DNA from 2 places in the Vibrio tasmaniensis genome. Region 2 is predicted to be linked to the other one. Evidence: predicted binding sites of a transcription regulator. Region 2 holds the regulator's gene; the other holds the start of a gene.
What was found. The regulator CRP, encoded in region 2, controls carbon source genes, mostly activating them, when cyclic AMP is high. The targets are predictions, from matches to a motif close to TGTGANNNNNNTCACA.
Positions count from the first base shown of each region.

Region 1: the regulator CRP is predicted to act here: its motif matches at 5,986-6,001, upstream of OCV44_RS16455 (glycogen/starch/alpha-glucan phosphorylase).

Region 1 covers NZ_AP025511.1:469,146-479,755, reverse strand. The annotation lists gene OCV44_RS16480 (copper chaperone PCu(A)C) at 1-67, opposite strand, end outside; gene OCV44_RS16475 (SCO family protein) at 181-777, opposite strand; gene OCV44_RS16470 (hypothetical protein) at 774-1,214, opposite strand; gene OCV44_RS16465 (DUF368 domain-containing protein) at 1,418-2,338, opposite strand; gene malT (HTH-type transcriptional regulator MalT) at 2,906-5,614, opposite strand; gene OCV44_RS16455 (glycogen/starch/alpha-glucan phosphorylase) at 6,181-8,634, shown strand; gene malQ (4-alpha-glucanotransferase) at 8,810-10,610, shown strand, end outside.
Region 2 covers NZ_AP025510.1:300,435-311,044, reverse strand. The annotation lists gene OCV44_RS01375 (hydrolase) at 1-498, shown strand, start outside; gene OCV44_RS01370 (YheU family protein) at 595-807, shown strand; gene OCV44_RS01365 (phosphoribulokinase) at 885-1,754, shown strand; gene crp (cAMP-activated global transcriptional regulator CRP) at 1,996-2,628, shown strand; gene OCV44_RS01355 (DUF1338 domain-containing protein) at 2,806-3,597, opposite strand; gene astD (succinylglutamate-semialdehyde dehydrogenase) at 3,854-5,311, opposite strand; gene astA (arginine N-succinyltransferase) at 5,351-6,370, opposite strand; gene OCV44_RS01340 (aspartate aminotransferase family protein) at 6,478-7,689, opposite strand; gene OCV44_RS01335 (aminodeoxychorismate/anthranilate synthase component II) at 8,155-8,733, opposite strand; gene OCV44_RS01330 (bifunctional diguanylate cyclase/phosphodiesterase) at 9,085-10,610, shown strand, end outside.

The DNA of each region.
Region 1 (10,610 bases), on a different replicon from region 2:
TGTCGCTATTCGCTTGAGCAAGAGGAGTGAGCAATAAGCCTGCTAGAGCAAGTGCTTTTAACTTCATGTTGTTGTCCTTAATTTTTATGTTGGTCTGGGACCTGACTTTTTGTTCGAACTTTATTGGTTAAGTTCTTTATTTTTGTACACGTTGTTTCTCGTCGTTGATGACTTGGTACGCTAGCGCGTTAATGTGTTGATAGCTTCAACAATTGGCGCTGGCGTCAACGTGTGCGGTACTTTAGTAATCAAAGTACCGTCGGGCTTTAAAAAATAGAAATATGAGCTGTGGTCTAGGGTGTACTCCAACTCTGAACCTTCCAGTTTGGTCTTCCTGAAGATAACACCGTAGTTATGTGCCAAAGTCGTTGTTACATCTAATGGGCCACTTAATCCTTCCATCATTGGGTGGAAGTATTGCGCGTATTCATACGAGGCTTCAGCGGCATCACGTTCAGGATCAAGAGAAACAAACATCGGGCGAATCTTGGCTTTTGCTTCATCAGAGACTTGGTTAAGTGCTCCGGCTAACATTGCTAGAGAAGTAGGGCACACATCTGGGCAACGTGTGAAACCAAAATAAACGATACGAATTCTGTCATCGGTTTGGTCAAAGATTTCCGTTGGCTGGTTATCTTTGCCGAAAAGGGTTGTTGCGGAGAATTGTTGTTTTGCCGCGTGTTGTTTTTGAGCTTCGTTTTGCCCATCAAGATAACTTTTAACGCCAAAGCCAAGGACAAAAGCGACAACCAATGCTAACGACCAATTTCTACTCATCTTGCCATCCTTATTGCCGGATTTACAGTATCGACACCATCAGTGAGCTCACCGATCCATGTCATCTTGTCTAAAGTACATACAGGTAAAATCACATCACCTTCATAGGTATTATTGCCCATGTTTTTTAATTGAAAACGTGCCGAGCCCATTTCCATCTCTAAACCTGTAAGCGACAGCATTAATGTGTCAGAGGCTGCGCCTTCCCACACTACTTTGATTTTGGTGGGAGCCAGAGGTTGAGCCGTCTCGCGATCAAGTGTCATCGTAACTGTATTTTGCTCACACGATGTGGTGGAAAGCATGCAGTAATCATCTAAGTTAACCTCAGCAGAGGCTCGCTCCATTGCTGATTCAAATTGCTGAATTACTTGCGGCCCATAAAAGCCTGCCACGAGAGCGATCCCAAGAGCAGCAACCTTTAATGCAGAGTGCATGTCGTGTTCTCATCTAATTTTATAAGAGCGGCGATGTTATCATATCCCTCAATATGTGCTTGTATCAAAAAGTAATTTTGTGCGTATGGTAGAACTAAAAAAGCGAAGCCATTGGCTTCGCTTTTGTCTGTGTCATAGGGGCGTGAGCTTAGTTTTTCTAAGCATTATCCGTTCTAAACGCTTTCCAGAAGTTGGCTGAATGATTAGTCAGCGTTGCGCTCTGCAAATTTCTCTAACCCCAGAACCAAGGCAATGGCAACAATCATCATCGCAATAGCCATTACTAGCTGTGAAGGCTGAGAAGTGACGGCTTCAAAATCAAACGGTGACAAGTTTTCTTGAATCAGAGGAACTTGCTCACCTTTAGAGTTTGTACGCCAGCTGATCGTTTCTTTCCACGGCCAAATCTTCGGCAGTGTACCGATCATCAAACCAGTCAAGAATACTAATGTGAAGTCGCGGAATGAGCGCAGTAACCAAGAAAGTACGTGCGAGAAAGTCAGTAGGCCAATCACACAGCCACTAAGGAATAGCGCAAGCACATCGATTTGGAACTCTTTAACCGCACCAAGAACCGGACCATACATACCAATTAATAGCAGAATGAAGCTACCCGAGATACCCGGCAAAATCATCGCACAGATTGCAATCGCACCTGCAATGAGAATATTGATACTGGTAGGTTCCATTTGCAGCGGCTTAAGCACGGTAATGCTGTAAGCGAAGGCGACACCAAGCAGCAAAAATACGAATCGAATCATATCGCGCTTTTCTACTTGTTTAAGAATATGGAAAACCGACACCAAGATAAGGCCAAAGAAGAAAGACCATAGTGGAACTGGGTGGGTGACTAATAACCAAGAAATCAGTTTTGCAAATGTCGCAATGCTCGTGAATACGCCTGCGAACAGTGAAATTAGGAAAAAACCATTGATGTGGCTAAACGCGGCTTTGAAACCTTCACGCTTCCATAGTCCAAGTAAGCTAGGGTTAATTCTTCGAATGCTTTCTAGTAGCGTATCGTAGATACCAGTGATGAATGCGATGGTTCCGCCCGACACGCCAGGGACAACGTCGGCTGCGCCCATTGCCATGCCTTTGAAAAAAGTACTTAAGTAGTTCATTGCTTCATAGAGTTGAGAGTGATTTTGTGCAGTATACAAACTTTAGTGTAAAAAAAGTATGAATATGCCTTTGGCGAGGTGCTTTATTACCTCTTTAATTGTAAGGCAATACGTTGATGTGAACATCTGCCTTACATTTAAAATACAACTGCTTGGTGTCTTATTATTACCGGCTGCAGTGAAACTTGTTTTCTATCGATATTGCATCTTGGTTGCATTATGCAAATGCACTTTGCAATTCGCATCATGAATTAGAGGTTTTTATGCGATGCAGGGCTTATAAAACGGCTGAATTAAAGTTGGCACGCTAACTGCATTATATACATTGACCCTTCTTAAGCCGAGGGTCACCTAGCCAACTGACGTTGTTAGTGAACTTATGATTTGTTCACAAATATATAGAGCCAATCGCGATTATTGCGGTTGGCTATTTTTTTGTCTGTCGTTTGGCTCTCTATGATCTGCTATCTGCTATTAACCCCATGCTCCAAACGAAAAAAAAGCCAGTCACCATAGGTAACTAGCTTAAGCTTTTCTCGAATCAATCTCGAATCAATCTCGAATCGTTTAGTACCCCATCAACTGCAGTAAATTCTCCGCTGTGCTGATCGCTTCTTTACGGTTAGCAATGTTTAGCTTTTGGTAAAGGTTACGGATGTGAGTCTTGATGGTGGTACCTGCTACATCGAGTTCTTGAGCGATCTGCTCGTTACTGAACCCTGAATAGATCAAACCAAGTACTTGCCATTCACGCTGGGTGAGTGGACTCGTGCGCACAAGTTCAGGAATGTTTGGGTGATTGACTAAGTTTTCAACAAAGTCTTCATCAAAGTGAACCGAGCGGCTGCGTTGGGTGGTCGAGATATCTTTCATGATCTGTTGAGCGCGATGGCGTTCTAAGTCACCTAAGCCAGGCTTGTTGCTCAACTTATCCAAGATATGTCCGATAGTCCCGCCGTCTACTAAGAAGTTGCCGACCATACCGGTTTGGTTAGTCATATGAAGCGCTTCTTCAAGTAGCACGCGTGCGCTGTCTTCATCGTTAATTTGTGTACGTAATACGGCTTCAACGATCAAGTTTCGGTTGGTGTCTGTAATCAGATGTGAACGCTGAGCTTCACTCTTAAGGAAAGTCAGCGCTTCTTCCGCTTCTTCATACTGATCAAGAATGATGTGAGCGCGAACGATGTTTCTCCATTGCAGTTGGCAGAAGTGGTTGCTTGCCGATTCAGGTCGAACAGCCACATTTAACCAATCGCGTATCGCCTCTTTATTGCCTTTTACTTGCCAAAAAAGAATCAAAGAAAGGGAAGCGTTCGCCGTCCAGTCCACGTGGTAAGTCGATTGACGCAATAGGTGCTGAATTTGGTCGATAAACTTAGATGCTTTATCAATTTCACCGCGACTCAGTGAAATACGAGCCAGCATTGAATAGCTGTGAAGGTGCTTACTTGGCGAATGGTGACCAAGGATATCTAAGCCTTTGTAACAGCACTCTTCCGCTTCATCTAATCGGTTCCAACACCAGAATATTTGAGCTCTAACACGCAGTAAGAATTCATGCAGAGGCACGTATTTTAGCTGGTGTTCTTCGATCAATTTGAACGCACTGTCTTGCAGCTCGAATGCTGCTTGAACGTAACCCTGTGCAATTAAGATCTCGCTCTGTTGTAGAATTGCCCAAAGCGCTTGGTGGTAAACTTGGTACTGGCGTGCAAGTTTTTCTGTTTGCTGCATCATCGGCAGTGCACGGCTCAAGTTGCCCATTACGTGATTGACTTCACCAACAACAGACGTGGCGACAATTCGGCTACGATAGACGGTGGTGTTCAGCTGACTTAGCGAAAGCTCTGCCAATTCCAAGGCCTTTTCAGGTTCATTACTGTTAATCGCGACTTGCGCGCGTAGGGCGTTGTATTGACCTTGTTGTTGAGTATCGAGTTCAATATTTCGAGCTTGATATTGTGTTTCAGCCTCTTCCAATAATGTCCCTACTTGTTCGTAGCGGTGCTGACTTTGTGCTAGCCAAGCTCGTAACATGGACAGTTTAGGGTCGCTGTAAAGTTGATCCGTAGTCAGTTGCTTGATCGCCATCTCTAACGAGGAAAGTTCTCCTTGGTTAAACATCGGCCAACCGTGATCTGTCAGTATTTGAATGATCAGTTCTGGGTCTTCAGCGCGCTGTGCATGGCGTAGTGCTTGGTGTGGTGTGTCTTGTTTAATCCACGCCTTCGCGGCACTTCGGTGCAACTCTGCTTCTTGTTGAGGGATTCGAGCTTGACGCTCATGTGCCAAAAATTCACCAAAGAGGTTATGGAAACGATACCAGTTCTTTTCGCCTTCAAGCGGGTAGATGAATAAACCGAATCGATTTAATGATTCGATCATACCCAGTGCGTCTTCACGTTGTGTTAGCGCACAAACCAGTTCGTCGTTGAAGTGGTCAAGCACTGAACACTGCATCAAGAACTGTCGAGTTTCTTTGTCTAACAGGTCGAAAACCTCTTCAACCAAGTAGTCCCACAGATGGGCTTGATTAAAGTGGGAGAAGGACTCTGCAGACTGCGCCAGCGTGCGTTTTTGATGTTGGGCTTGCAGCGCAATAAGTTGAAGGGCAGAAGGCCAACCCTCTACATAGGTACAAATACTGTCTGCCGTTGTGTCATCAATACCATCGGCAACACGCTGATTAAAAAAGCGCGTCGTCTCTTCGGTATCAAAAGCCAGCGAGTCATTACCTAATTCGATCATTAAGTCTCGAACGCGAAGGTTTGCCGTACCAAGGGGTGGTGTACCACGACTGGTTACAACTAGCGTGAGATTGTCGGGCATGTGTTTGAGGAAAAAGCGCATTGCTTCTTGAATGTCATCATTGTTGACTAAATGGTAGTCGTCTAAAACAAGAAAACACTCATGATGATAGTCCGACATCTCGGCGAATACTTCGCTCAATAAAGAATGCAGCGATGAAAACTGTCGTTTCTCTGCCAGTTTTTGGGCATTGGGACAGGAATTTTGAGTCGCTTTATTGAGTGATTGGAGTAGGTAGTTGATAAAACGGAAGGCATCGTTGTCACTATCATCGATGCTGTACCAACCCACATTCGGCTTATCTAACAGCCACTGTGCAGCCATGGTGGTCTTGCCATAGCCCGCAGGAGAACGGAACAATACAAGCTTATAGCAATCTGCGTTCTGGAGCAGATCGAGAACCCTAGGTCGTAGGATTGCATTATGTAAGCGGCCGGGACGAGTCAGTTTCGAAGGGATCCACATGTCGAAGTTTTTCACCTATTCCGTGGCGTATGTTCTGGGGATTCTAAAACCGTAAAAGAGTTGCCCAATCACATCTGCCTAATTACGTAAGTCTGTGCTTATGTTACGTGAAGAAAAATGGCACCGACTATGATTCTCCTCAGAAACCTTGCGGTCTTGCATGTTTTTGGCTTTCTACGCCCTTAATTTGAGACTTTGCTCACGTTGCGTGGTGGTTTGTGAATGTGACTTTGTTCAGTCTTACACTGAGATTTATGCAAAAGATGAGATATGGGAAATAATTTCGTGATCTCAAACTCAGATTTGCTAATCAGTTTATTCCGGTTAAATAAAACTCACATCAATTAACGTTAAGTTATCGAACGGGAGCTTGTGATCCCAGTCACTCCAACTTTTTGTTCGAAGTTAGAACATGAGAGTCAGATCACTAACCTTACATCGGTACGCCCCCTACGCCCTCTCATCTACTCCTAGTTAGTCGTATTAACGGGAGGATGTTTAGTTAATGGTGACCATGCACGATATGTCACAGATGAATTAGAACTATTAAAAGCGAGATTTCTGAAATGAAACCAACTCAGCAAAAAACTTTCGATAAAGTGTCGTTCCAAGAAAGCGTTAAAAAGCATTTATCTGCAACTTACGCAACAACGATTGAAACAGCAGATAGCCGCGCATGGTACCTAGCAATGGGGCGTGCGCTAGCAGAATTGACAACATTTGATCTGCTAGAAACTGAAAATGATGAAAAAATCAAAAACGCGAAGAGCGTTAACTACCTTTCATTAGAGTTTTTGATTGGTCGTCTAACAGGTAACAACCTGATCAGCATGGGTCTGTACGAACAGATTACTCATGCAATGGAAGAGCTAGGCCAAAACCTAACTGACCTTCTAGAAGAAGAACGCGACCCATCGCTAGGTAATGGTGGTCTTGGTCGTCTTGCTGCTTGTTTTATGGATTCTTGTGCTGCACAAGAGTACCCAACAGTAGGCTACGGTCTTCACTATGAATACGGCCTATTCAAACAGTCTTTCCAAGATGGTCGTCAACAAGAAGCACCAGACGCATGGCGTGGTGTTGAAGGTTACCCATGGGAAGTCGCTCGTCCAGAACTAGCACAACACATTGGTTTTTACGGTCATGTAGAAGTTGAATTCATCGACGGTAAAGAAGTTCGTACTTGGGTTCCAGGTATGGAAGTAAAAGCAATGCCTTGGGATCTACCTATCGTAGGTTACGAGTCAAACACGGTTTACCCATTGCGTCTTTGGGAATGTCAGGCAATTGCACCATTCTCACTAGCAAGCTTTAACAACGGTGATTACTTCGAAGCGCAACACTCGCTAATCGATGCAGGTAACATCACGAAAGTTCTTTACCCGAACGACAACCATGAGAAAGGTAAGACACTGCGTCTAATGCAGCAGTACTTCCACTCAGCAGCGTCAGTTCGCGATATTCTACGCCGCCACGAAGCAGCAGGTTTCTCTCTAGAAGATCTGCCTAAGCAAGAAACGATTCAGCTGAACGATACGCACCCAACGATTGCGATTCCTGAGCTAATGCGCATCCTGATTGATGAGAAAGGTTTAACTTGGGACCAAGCTTGGGAAATCAGTGCTCATACGTTCGCATACACGAACCACACACTACTTCCTGAAGCGCTAGAGACTTGGTCTGAATCTCTGATCAACCGTCTTCTTCCACGTCACATGGAAATCATCTTTGAAATCAACCACCGCTTCATGCAAGAAGTTCGCAAGATGTGGCCTGGTGACGGTGAGAAACAAGCGAAGCTTTCTATCATCCAAGAAGGTTTCCACCGCATGGTTCGCATGGCAAACCTATGTGTGATTGGTTCTTACAAAGTAAATGGTGTAGCTGCACTTCACTCTCAACTTGTTAAGAAAGACTTGTTCCCAGAGTTCAACGAAATCTTCCCAGGTAAACTGACTAACGTAACGAACGGCATCACGCCACGTCGTTGGTTGAAGTTCTGTAACCCAGGTCTATCTAATCTAATCACAGGTAAGATTGGCTCTGAGTGGCCAGCAAAACTTGAGCAGCTAGAAGGCATCGCTAAGTTTGCAACAGACGCGAAATTCCAAAAAGAATTTATGGCTGTTAAGAAAGAAAACAAACAGCGTCTTGCGGATTGGGTTCAAGAGAACATGGGTATCGAGCTAGATACTAACGCTATCTTCGACGTTCAAATTAAGCGTCTACACGAATACAAGCGTCAGCACCTAGATTTGCTACACATTCTGTCTTTGTACCACCGTATTCTTAACGAACCTGGTTTCGAGTGTGAGCCACGCGTATGTTTCTTCGCAGCGAAAGCAGCACCGGGTTACCACCTAGCAAAAGAAATCATCTTCGCGGTTAACAAGATTGCAGAGAAGATCAACAACGATCCTCGCATCGGTAACAAGCTTAAAGTGGTATTCATCCCTGACTACCGTGTAAGCATGGCTGAAATCATCATCCCTGCAGCAGACGTTTCTCAGCAAATCTCATTAGCTGGTAAAGAAGCTTCAGGTACGGGCAACATGAAGATGGCTCTAAACGGCGCTCTAACTATCGGTACGATGGATGGTGCAAACGTTGAGATTCGTGAAGAAGTTGGTGATGAAAACATCTACATCTTCGGCCTAGAAGTTGACGGTGTTGTCGCATTGAAAGCTCAGGGTTACAACCCATACGACTACTACAATGCAGACCCACTATTGAAAGCATCTCTAGATCTACTGACTGGCGATGAGTTTACTCCAGGTCAACCAGGTCTTCTACGTGCAACGTTTGATAGCCTATTAGACGGTGGTGACCCTTACCTATGTCTTGCTGACTTCGCTTCTTACGTGAAAGCACATGAAGACATGGGCACACAATACAAAGACCAAGCTGGTTGGGCTAAGAAAGCGATTCTTAACACGGCATTGGTTGGTAAGTTCACATCAGATCGCTCAATTCGCGACTACGTGAACAACATTTGGAAACTTGAAGCCGTTAACCGCTAATAGTTGCAAAGTAGCCAAGGCAGTTTCTGCCTTGGCTCAATTAGCTTGTGAGCAAATAGACGGCTTATTTAGATAGCAATGCTTACAAACTGATTGTCACAAGCTAATTGATTAGTAACAAATTAGATAACAACCCTACAAAATTGAAAGCGTCAGAACGTTTTCGGAGAGAGCGATGAAAGAACAGACCGTATTAAAACAAGTCGCAGAAATGGCAAATATTGCCGATAGTTACGTTAGTGCGTGGGGCGATGAAGCACAAGTATCAGAAGAGACAATTACGTCTCTATTGGCTTCATTGGGCTACGACACAAGCAGCGATGATGCACTGCTTAAATCTGCAGAAAGAAAGCACAGAAAAGATGTACTAGACCCGGTTCTTGTCTTGCGTGACGGTGAACCAGTAGAAGTGACACTTAATTTGGGTGTGAGTGCTCGTGAAAGTGAGTTCAGCTGGCGTTTAGAAACCGAGCAAGGAGAGGTACTTGAAGGCTATCTTCAATCTCAAGTCGTTCGTGACGAGCGTGCCGAGGGTGGCCCTTTAGTGTTTGCATTGCCAAGTGATTTGGCATGGGGTTATCACAAGCTCATTGTGAGTCGTAAGCGCCGTAAGAAGCCTTACGAGATGACATTGATCATTACGCCTAAAGCGTGTTTCAAGCAGTCACCTATTGAGCAAGGCAAAAAGCTTTGGGGACCAAGTGTTCAACTGTACACACTAAGAACTCAGCACAACTGGGGTATTGGTGATTTCGGTGACCTAAAACAGCTTGTTTCGGATATCGCGTCTCGCGGTGGTGATTTTGTTGGTCTAAACCCAATTCATTCACTGTTCCCTGCGAACCCAGAAGGTGCGAGCCCATACAGCCCGTCTTCACGTCGTTGGTTGAACGTCTTATACATAGATGTGAGTTCAGTACCTGAGTTCGCATTAAGCGCGGAAGCGCAACAAACGGTAGGCAGCGCCGAGTTCCAGCAGCGTCTACAGAAAGCTCGTGAAGCACACTGGGTGAATTACACCGAAGTGTCTGAGCTTAAGATGAGCATCTTGCCTCTGTTATTCGCAGAATTTAAAACTCGTCATCTAGACAAGAACAGCGATCGTGCACAAGCGTTCTTAGCGTTTGTTGAAGAGGGCGGTGAAAGCCTGATGCATCAAGCCGCGTTTGATGCGCTGCACGGTGAACTGCATGCTAAAGATTCAGGTATGTGGGGTTGGCCTGTATTCCCAGAGAAATTCCGTACATTTGACAGCCCAGCAACACAGAAATACATCAAAGATAACCTAGATCAAGTACATCTATACATGTACTTACAATGGTTAGCCGATTGCCAAATCAACGATGCTCAGTCTCTTGCTGAAGAGAAGGGCATGGCGGTTGGCCTGTACCGTGATTTAGCGGTAGGCGTTGCAGATTCTGGCAGCGAGACATGGGCTGATGAAGGCAACCTAGTGATGGATGCGAGCATTGGTGCTCCACCGGATATTCTTGGTCCTCTGGGTCAGAATTGGGGTCTACCTCCACTAAACCCAGAAGTGCTTCAAGAAACAAGCTACGACGCTTACATCAAACTACTTCGTGCCAACATGAAGCATTGTGGCGCATTGCGTATTGACCATGTTTTAGGTCTGCTGCGTTTGTGGTGGATTCCAAAGGGTGAGAACGCAACGAAGGGTGCGTACATCTACTACCCAGTGCAAGACATGCTGTCTATTCTGGCGCTTGAATCTCACCGTTACCAATGCAGCGTTATCGGTGAAGACTTAGGGACGGTACCAGATGAAATCGTAGACATCCTTGCTGATGCGGGCGTGCATTCTTACAAAGTATTCTTCTTCGAAACATCAGAAGATGACGGTGGTTTTATTTCTCCGAAGCACTACGCGTCACAATCGATGGCGGCACTGTGTACTCACGATATGCCAACGCTTCGCGGCTTCTGGCACTGTGATGACTTGAAAATGGGTCAAGAGA
Region 2 (10,610 bases):
TCGGCGGCAACGATAGTTTCTGCACCTTTTGACTTAGCGTGTTGTTCTAGTCGCATTGAGCAGGGCTTTTCCAAGCTCTATAAAAAGTACCTGCTCAATTCTTTGAAATCGAATGCGTTGAAGAAACATAAGCTACTGCAAGAGAAGATTGGCATCTCTGCGGAAAGCATCAGGAAGATCGACAAGCTGTACGAGTTTGATGAACGAATCACTGCGCCTCTGCACGGGTTCAAGAATGCACAAGACTATTACGCGCAATGCTCAGCATTGCCTAAATTGAATCGGATTAAGCTTCCCACACAAATCATTCATGCCAAGGACGATCCTTTCATGACTGATGATGTGATTCCAAAGTTCGTTCTGCCCGATAATATCGATTATCGACTGTTCCAGAAAGGCGGCCATGTCGGGTTCATTACGGGTAGCACACTCAAGCCTAGATTTTGGTTAGAAGAAGCATTACCCGCCTACTATGAAAGTATCCAAGATTCGGCATAATGACCGAGCCTTATTAAATAGAAGTGAAAATATTACTAAGCTCATTCATTTCTACATCAATAAACCTATCCATGAACATAAAAGAGAGAAGTATTTATGATCATCCCATGGCAAGACATTGCGCCAGAGACACTGGAAAACCTCATTAAAGAATTCGTGCTGCGTGAAGGTACAGACTACGGTGACATAGAAGTTTCACTGCAAAACAAAATTGACCAAGTGAAACATCAATTAGCCTCAGGAGAAGTGAGTATCGTGTTTTCTGAGCTGCATGAAACCGTTGATATTCAAGTCACAAAACGCTTCTAGGCTGCGCTCATAAAGGAGCCGTGTTATAGTGGTAAACGATTGCTAACAAGTAAGTTACTCAAAAGACAAGGGTTGTCATGTCCGCTAAACATCCAATTATTGCGGTGACGGGTTCATCTGGAGCCGGCACCACCACTACCTCAGAAGCCTTCCGAAAAATGTTCAATATGATGGACGTAAAGGCTGCTTGGGTTGAAGGAGACAGCTTCCATCGCTTCACTCGCCCAGAGATGGACGTCGAGATCCGTAAGGCGCGCGAGCAAGGTAAGCACATCAGCTACTTTGGCCCACAAGCTAACGATTTTGGTGCATTAGAAGAGTTCTTCCGTCAATACGGTAATGAAGGTACGGGCAAAGTCCGCAGCTACCTACACACCTTTGATGAAGCCGTGCCTTATAATCAAATGCCCGGCACCTTCACACCATGGCAAGAGATCCCTGAAAATTCCGATGTGATGTTTTACGAAGGCCTACACGGCGGTGTGGTAGATGGGGACATCAATGTTTCTCAACACGTCGATTTGCTTATCGGCATGGTGCCTATCGTAAACCTAGAATGGATCCAAAAATTCGTTCGTGACACACGCGATCGTGGTCATTCTCGCGAAGCAGTAATGGACTCAATTGTTCGCTCGATGGATGATTACCTTAACTACATTACTCCTCAGTTTTCGCGTACTCACATCAACTTTCAGCGTGTTCCAACGGTAGACACATCAAACCCTCTCAATGCTAAAGGGATCCCAAGTTTAGATGAAAGCTTCGTTGTTATACGCTTACGCGGCATCAAAAACGTCGATTTCCCTTATCTTCTGGCTATGATTGATGGCTCATTTATGTCGCGCCACAACACGCTTGTAGTACCTGGCGGCAAGATGAGTTTTGCTATGGAGCTCATTGTAAGGCCTATCCTGCAACAACTTATAGAAACCGGGAAAATAGGCTAACAAAACAACATTCTGGTTGATTACTTTTCATACCGTGATCATGTGCACAATTTTGCGTAAAAAATCGTAGCTTGGTCACGATTAAAATCAAGAAATAGTACCTGAAAAAGGATACTATTCTTAAACGAAACACAAGATAGCTTGCAGCACTCAACGAGTGCTCTTATCCTAGCTAGGTCAATTCAGGCTTAGCTAAAATATGGAAAGCGGCAAGCATACCCTGCAGAGGAAGTAAGATATTATGGTTCTAGGTAAACCCCAAACCGATCCAACATTAGAGTGGTTCCTTTCACACTGTCATATTCATAAGTACCCTTCAAAAAGTACTTTGATTCATGCTGGTGAAAAGGCAGAAACCTTGTACTACATCGTTAAAGGTTCTGTGGCAGTTCTTATCAAAGACGAAGAAGGTAAGGAAATGATTCTTTCTTACCTAAACCAAGGCGACTTCATCGGTGAGCTTGGCTTGTTCGAAGAAGACCAAGAGCGTACTGCATGGGTTCGTGCAAAATCTCCTTGTGAAGTAGCTGAGATTTCTTTCAAGAAATTCCGTCAACTTATCCAAGTGAACCCAGATATCCTAATGCGCCTTTCAGCGCAAATGGCAAACCGTCTACAAGTAACTAGCCAAAAGGTTGGTGACTTAGCGTTCCTTGACGTAACAGGTCGTATCGCTCAAACGCTACTAAACCTAGCGAAACAGCCAGATGCAATGACTCACCCTGACGGCATGCAAATCAAGATCACTCGTCAAGAGATTGGCCAGATCGTTGGTTGTTCTCGTGAGACAGTTGGTCGTATCTTGAAGATGCTAGAAGAGCAGAACCTAATTTCTGCACACGGTAAGACTATCGTGGTATACGGCACTCGTTAATCTCGATTAACTGAGCCAAAAATTTGAAAGCCACCAAATGCGAATTTGGTGGCTTTTTTGTTTTCTAAAGATCTACAAAGAAAATACGAATGAAACACCTACAGCTTCCAAGCGAAAATACTCTCAAAGCGAAGCCTATCTGAATCTCTAGATCAAAGCCCGTACTCGTATCTTCCTTTAACCGTTAGTGCTTTCGAAGATCTTATCCGCCGATGCGGCCACAAAACCTGTATAAAGCTCACCGTTGGCCATCGCATAACGCTTAGCGAACTCATAGAAGCCTCCAGGAATCATCTCATTGCCTTCAACAAATGAAACTGGGACTTTGTCTGCCATTGTAGATGATTGCTCTAATAAGACCTCTGGAGAGCCTTTAACTTGACCACCAGATGCATTGATAGTGAAACCTGAATCTCTCAAATAGTCATTCACAGTCTGTACTTCATCGAACTCATTGAGCTGGTTCACACTCACCGTAAAGTGATTTGCACCGTAACCATGAGCCGCTAGCCAAGACGCGTATTCACTCTCTTTTGCTAGAACTTGGAAATCCGCAAAGCTCAGGTCCCAAAGGCGACCACCAAACAAGAACTCATGACCTTGAAGCTTGCTTGCGTCGACTTGCTCAACCAACTTAGCCACGATCTGTTGCAAGTCACTTGAACACTCTTCGACCTTCAACTCACTAATGAACACTTTCGGTTGGTTTGGGTCTGGGTGCTCGTAATGCTTAGCCACTAGCTTCTTGCTCTCAAATAAGTAATCGCCACACGCCTTGTAACCTAACTCAAGGAAAGGTTTAGCCAATGTTTCAATACCTAGCGGTGCAACATTGAAAGTACGCAGTGCAATGTGATCATTAATCAGAGCTTCGTCTTCTTTCAGCAAGTGATGCACTTTCTCAGCCGATGGGCAAAGCCTGTGAATGTAATCATCCCATAGTGATTTAAAGAGTAGATCGGGCGTCATGGTGACTCCTTGTCAGAGGTTCTAGCAAGCTAGTAATTTGGATTAGAGAGGGAGAGGCTGGACACAGAGTCAGCAGCCATCAGCCTGTGACATACTTTTTTATTATTTTCTTCCGCCCTATCTAGGTGTCGGACGTGATAGAAAAAGGAAGCGATAACACCACTTCCTTATTACACAATTAACCAATGAATCTGTTATTCATGAACCTAGAGCTCATAAGCTTGTGATTCATCAAGTTATAGCTTAAAAGCAAAAACTACAGCTCAATACCTGGGCTAAACGTAGCTGGCAGTTGAGTTTCACCACCTTCCATTGACGCCATTGGGTAAGCACAGTAGTCAGCCGCATAGTAAGCACTTGGGCGTAGGTTGCCTGAAGCACCCGGGCCACCGAATGGTGCATCACCACTTGCGCCTGTTAGTTGGCGGTTACGGTTAACAATGCCCGCACGGATATGGTCAACGAAGTATTCCCATTCAGAATCATCTGTTGAAACTAAGCCAGCAGACAAACCAAAACGAGTGTCGTTAGCTAACTCAACCGCTTGCTCTAGCGATTGGTAACGAATCACTTGTAGCAATGGACCGAAGTACTCTTCATCTGGCAGTTCAGCAATATTCGTTGCATCGATAATGCCCGGAGAAACAAACGCCGCTTCACCCGCTTTTGCTTCAACTAGGCTAACACCACCTAGCGATTGCAAATTAGCTTGCGCGTCCAGAATGAACTTAGCTGCCGCTTCAGAGATTTGTGGCCCCATGAAGGGTGCTGGTTCAGCGAAAGGCTGATCGACACGAATCTTTTGCGTAGCTGCGACCAGTTTATCTAGCAGCATATCGCCCTTTTCACCAACAGGCACATACAGGCGACGTGCACATGTACAACGTTGACCTGCACTGATGAACGCCGATTGGATAATGGTATAAACCGTCGCGTCAGCATCACCAAATTGATCACTGATCACCATAGGGTTGTTGCCACCCATCTCTAGCGCCAGCATCTTGCCCGGTTGACCTGCGAATTGACGGTGAAGGATATGACCAGTATTAGCACTACCCGTAAATAGCACGCCATCAAGACCTTTAGCATCGGCTAGTGCGATACCTGTCTCTTTGGCGCCTTGTACTAGGTTAATCACGCCAGCAGGAAGGCCTGCTTCTTGCCATAGTTTCATCGCAAATTCACCCGTCCAAGGCGTCTGCTCTGACGGCTTAAAGACCACGGTATTTCCCGATAGCAGTGCAGGAACAATATGACCGTTAGGTAGGTGACCTGGGAAGTTGTAAGGACCAAATACCGCCATTACGCCTAATGGACGATGACGCAGTACGATTTGGTTGCCTGCGGCTTCACGTGAAGCTTCACCCGTACGTTCGTGGTAAGCACGGATTGAGATAGCGATCTTACCCGCCATCGCACCCGCTTCAGTGCGAGTTTCCCAAATCGGTTTGCCCGTCTCTTTTGCAATAATCTGTGCAATTTCTTCGCTGTTCTCTTTTACCTTCTCAGCAAAATTCAACACGATCGCTTCACGCTCTGCAAAGCTCAGTTTTTTCCAAACTAAGAAGGCTTCACGAGCCGATGCCACTGCAGATTCAACCTGCGCGGGCGTTGCACTATCGCCTTGCCACACCACTTCATTGTTGTATGGGCTTACTGATGTCATGGCGTCGCCTTGACCTGCCACCCACTGTCCTGCTATCCACTGAGTCATACTTCTATCCTTAAAATCTTCGACAGATAATCGCCGCTCTTATTGAGCCAACATGCGAACGAATTCGCCTTCTTTTACTTCAAGAGCGCTTGCTACTTCAGATGATAAAATCACTGTGTCGCTTGCTTGGTCATACGCGCCTTTCGCGGCTACTGCGCGGAAGTTCTCAAACGAGGTATTACCAATTAGGAAGTCTTTAGAGCTTGAATGCTCTGCAATTGTCACTTGAGCTCGAATTGCATGACGCACTGATTCGATATTTCTTAGGTCACACTCAACCGTTGGGCCCCCATCAAAGATGTCGACATAACCACGATTGGTGAAACCTTCACGCTCCAGCAACTTAAGTGCAGGGCGCGTATTGTCATGAACCTCTCCAATTACTGCCTGAGCTTCTTTGCTCAGTAGGTTCACATAGATAGGTAGCTTCGGCATTAAGTCAGCAATGAAGCCTTTCTTACCAATACCCGTTAGGTAATCGGCGAGCGTAAAATCAATCGAGAAGAAATGATCTTGCAGCCATTGCCAGAAAGGAGAATTACCTTCTGCATCGGATACGCCACGCATCTCAGCAAAAATGGTTTTTGAGAAACGCTCTGGGTGCTCTGCCATGATCAAGAAGCGACACTTAGACATCAAACGACCATTCAATCCACCACGGAAAGCTGGACGCAAGAACAGTGTGCAGATCTCACTGCATCCGGTGTAGTTATTACCGAAAGTCAGCAGCTTAACGACGTTATTAACGCCAAGCTTTTGCGATGAGTGAACCACTTTGCTGATGTGGTAAGAGTAAAACGGAACATCCCAGCCAATTGAGGCTTCGATGCCCGTCGTGCCTGCGACTTCTCCCGTTTCAGTGTCGAAGCCAACCATTAGGTAGCCTTCATCACCAGGTTCACTCACATCTTGTTTAGCAAAGCTGTATTCAGAATGAGTAATACGGTTGGTTAACAGTTCTTCGTTAACCGGAAGAGATGTGAATCCGTGACCAGATTCAACCGCGCAGGTATGCAAAGCATCGTAATCAGATAATTTTATTGGGCGAACAACTAGCATCAATATTCCCTCCAGATGCAAAACAGGCCCAAAACGAGAATCTTGGGCCTTTAGCAGTACGTCATGGGATCGCTCTAATGGCGATCATTCCTATGACGCCGCTCAGGCTAAACTAGCGTAGCGATTGCTTTGTCTAGTTTTGATAAACCTTCTTCAATTTCTTGTGTAGTGATAACCAGTGATGGTGTGAAACGAACCACGTTTGCACCCGCAACCAGTACCATCAAGCCTTGTTCGCCTGCTGCTACTAATACATCACGAGCACGACCTTGCCATGCATCATTAAGCGCAGCGCCTAGCAATAGGCCTTTACCACGAACTTCACTGAATATTTGGTATTTGTCGTTAATCTTAGCTAAACCATCACGGAATAGTGCTTCGCGTTCTTTCACGCCAGCCAACGTTTCAGGTTGGCTTACTACGTCAACAACCGCTTCAGCAACGGCACACGCCAGTGGGTTACCACCGTAAGTAGAACCGTGCGTACCCACTTTTAGGTGTGTCGCAAGTTCAGACGTTGTTAGCATTGCGCCGATAGGGAAACCACCACCTAGAGATTTTGCTGTGCTCAAGATGTCTGGTGTTACGCCTAGACCTTGATAAGCATAGAAATTACCAGTACGGCCATTACCTGTTTGCACTTCATCGAAGATAAGCAGCGCATTGTGTTTGTCACACAGTTCACGAACCGTGTTCACGAACTCAGATGTTGGAGAGATGATACCGCCCTCGCCTTGCAGAGGTTCCATCATGATTGCACATGTGCGATCTGAGATGTGTGCTTCTAGCGCTGCAATATCGTTGTAAGGCAGGTGAGTAACATCGCCCGGTTTAGGACCGAAGCCATCAGAGTAAGCTTCTTGACCACCGACCGTTACGGTAAAGAAAGTACGACCGTGGAAACCTTGTTTGAATGCAATGATTTCAGATTTCTCAGGACCGTGAACATCTGCTGCCCAACGACGAGCTAGCTTCAATGCGGCTTCGTTCGCTTCAGCACCAGAGTTAGCAAAGAATACTTTCTCTGCAAAACATACGTCTGTTAGCTTCTTCGCTAGACGCAATGCAGGTTCATTGGTCATTACATTACTTAAATGCCAAATCTTGTTTGCTTGCTCAGTAACTGCGTTAACCATTGCTGGGTGACAGTGACCCAAACAGCTCACAGCGATACCACCAGCAAAGTCGATATACTCTCGGCCTTGTTGGTCCCAAACGCGTGCGCCTTCCCCTTTTACCGGGATCATTTCCATTGGGTTATAACAAGGCACCATCACCTCATTAAACAGACTACGTTCTACTTTTTTTTCCACTGTCATCGTACATTCCTTTTCGATACCGCAAGCTTCGCAAATAAGCGTACTGGTTCATAAGTGAGACAAAGATATTTTCTCTCGCCATAATCCCGCTGCAGCATTATATTTACATTTAATTAACGTTTTCAATAGTAGATTATTCTTTAGCCATCCCTAACAACCAGCTAAACGTCACTATCCATGACTATTTATGCATCAATTAATCTGTTTTATGAAGCTTTTTTTACCTAAACGCATCACAGGCAACAGCAAAGCCTTACTGGCATTGCGGTATATTGAGGTCGAGACGAAATAAGGCGAATAATTTTGCATAGGCTAAAAACTTAGCCTGAAGAGAGAGAAATGTTATAAAAAGTGATCAGCGTCAGAGGAGTATGAGACGCGGCGCGCCCGAATTTAAACGCTTAACGAATGGACTAACAGGTTTGACTGGCTTATTTAGATGGAGAAAGGGTCGAATTTAAACACTCAACGCGCTAAGAAGTTAGCGAGAAGCTGGTGTCCTTGCTCTGTTTTAATCGATTCAGGGTGAAATTGGACGGCATCAATCGGCAAGGTTTTGTGTTGATACCCCATAATCTCATCCATACTGCCATCTTCAAATTCCGTCCAAGACGTCAGTTCAAAGCAGTCAGGTAGCGTGCCATTTTTCACCACTAGGGAATGGTAACGTGTCACAGTTAGAGGGTTATTAAGCCCTTGAAAAACGCTCTTACCATTGTGGCGTATTGGAGAGGTTTTACCGTGCATCACTTGTCTGGCTCTCACCACTTCACCACCAAAGACTTGAGCAATGGCTTGATGACCAAGACACACACCTAAGATCGGCAGCTTACCTACGAAGTGTTCAATCACCTGTAGCGAAATGCCCGCATCATCGGGCGTACAAGGACCCGGCGAGATAACAAGATGGCTAGGATTTAGTGCTTCAATACCCGTAATATCAATCTCATCGTTGCGTACAACTTTTACAGTTACCCCTAACTCACAGAAATACTGATACAAGTTATAGGTAAAAGAGTCGTAGTTATCGATGATAAGTAACATGGGTCGAAATCGTTTGCTAAATACTAAATAATTGGAAGATATAGGGGCGGTATTGTGCAATATAAAGCAAGAAAGGCAAGTGAAAATGACAAAAAGAAAATCAGCTTTCGCTGCCCTGATGACTTTACACTACAAATACATAAACGTTACTGGCAATGAAGCCAGAGTTATTTACTTTGTCTTCTCAATACAACAGATGCCTCCCATCCACGTCAAAGCTCCCATCAAAACAAAAACCACACAAAGTTACATGTTATTTATGATACAGTTCTTTTTTTGTAACAAACAACAACTCAATAAATAATTGTTTGAGTTATCATTAGTGTGAATTTACTGACCTTTAATAGAAAAATGAAAGAGAACAAGCTCGTCTACCTAATTCGTTACATACCGACTATAACTGTGGTTCTATTTTCGATTATCGTCTTTTCGTTATCGGTCAATGATAGTTATCGACGAACCAATCAAGAAATCACTCACATAGAGTCTGATATTGTTGAAGAAAAAAAAGCCTATTTAAAATCTCAAGTCAACTATGTAAATAAGCAACTCAACTATTTAGAAGAAACAACAATAACTACGCTACGCGACAGTATAAAAACTCATACTCTCCGCATTCACTCCATACTAAATCAACTGTATACAGACAACCCGCAATTAAGTGAACAAGAGTTTACAACCTTGGTTCGATCGAGTTTGAAAAGCTACAGATTCAATGACGGTCGTGGTTACCCTTTTATTTATCACCATGATGGAACTGTTATTTTTCACCCTGTTTTTCCTAGCATGCAAGGAACCTCTAAATGGGAGTTTCAAGATGCTAAAGGACACTTTGTTGCTCAGGAATTAACGAAAAAAGCGATTAAAGAAAAAGAAGGCTTTCATAAATGGTGGTTTCTAAAACCGAATTCATTCGTAAAACAGTATGAAAAAATCGGCTATATCGTTAATTTCCCGCCATATAACTGGTACATAGGTACGAGTGACTTTACTACAGATGTCCAGGCAGACATTCAAAGTGACGTGCTCGAATGGTTAAGTCAGCTTCAAATTGGTCAACAGAGTAACTTCTACGTTATCGACACTAAAGGCGATGTGCTGGCTCATACCACCCCTAGCTTTATTGGCACTAATACCCATAACATTAAAAACATACAATTCCGCACTCAAGCCGTCGCGCTGTTAGAACAATCGGATGTCTATGTTAGACACTTAGCTGCCAACAATTATTCGCAAGAAAATCTTAGTTATGTCGTCAAAAATAGTACTTGGGGCTGGACGATAGGCGCGAGCTTTAGTGTCACTGCATTAGAAAGACTTGTTGCTAAAAAAAATGCCGAGTTGATTGAAAAAAGAAATGATGAGCTAAATCGCTTAGCACTCATGTATAGCATAGTCGTTCTATTAGTCGGACTACTCTCATATTATGTAAGCACTCTAGTTTCTCGTCGCTTTGAATCTTATCAAGCTGAAATTCAATCTGACTTTGAAAAGCTCAATACTGCCAACAGCACGCTAAATCACTTTGCTAATCATGACCAACTGACTGGGCTTTTTAATCGACACTTTTTTGAAATCTATATGGAGAAAGAGCTAGCCAAAACTCAATCAGATGACGATAAATTTCTTGTCTGTTTTATTGATGTAGATAACTTTAAAAACATCAACGACTACTACGGACACAGTGTTGGGGACGAACTCTTAATACAGATATCTCAAACGCTTAAAAAAGTATGCCCTAATTTTTCAGAAGTGTTCCGGTTCGGAGGTGATGAATTTATTGTTACTTTCCCTGCTCTAAACAGCCTAAAACAGGCAGAAAGCGTCATGAAACTATTTCATGATGAACTTGCGACCAAGTATCAATGTTTTGAGCA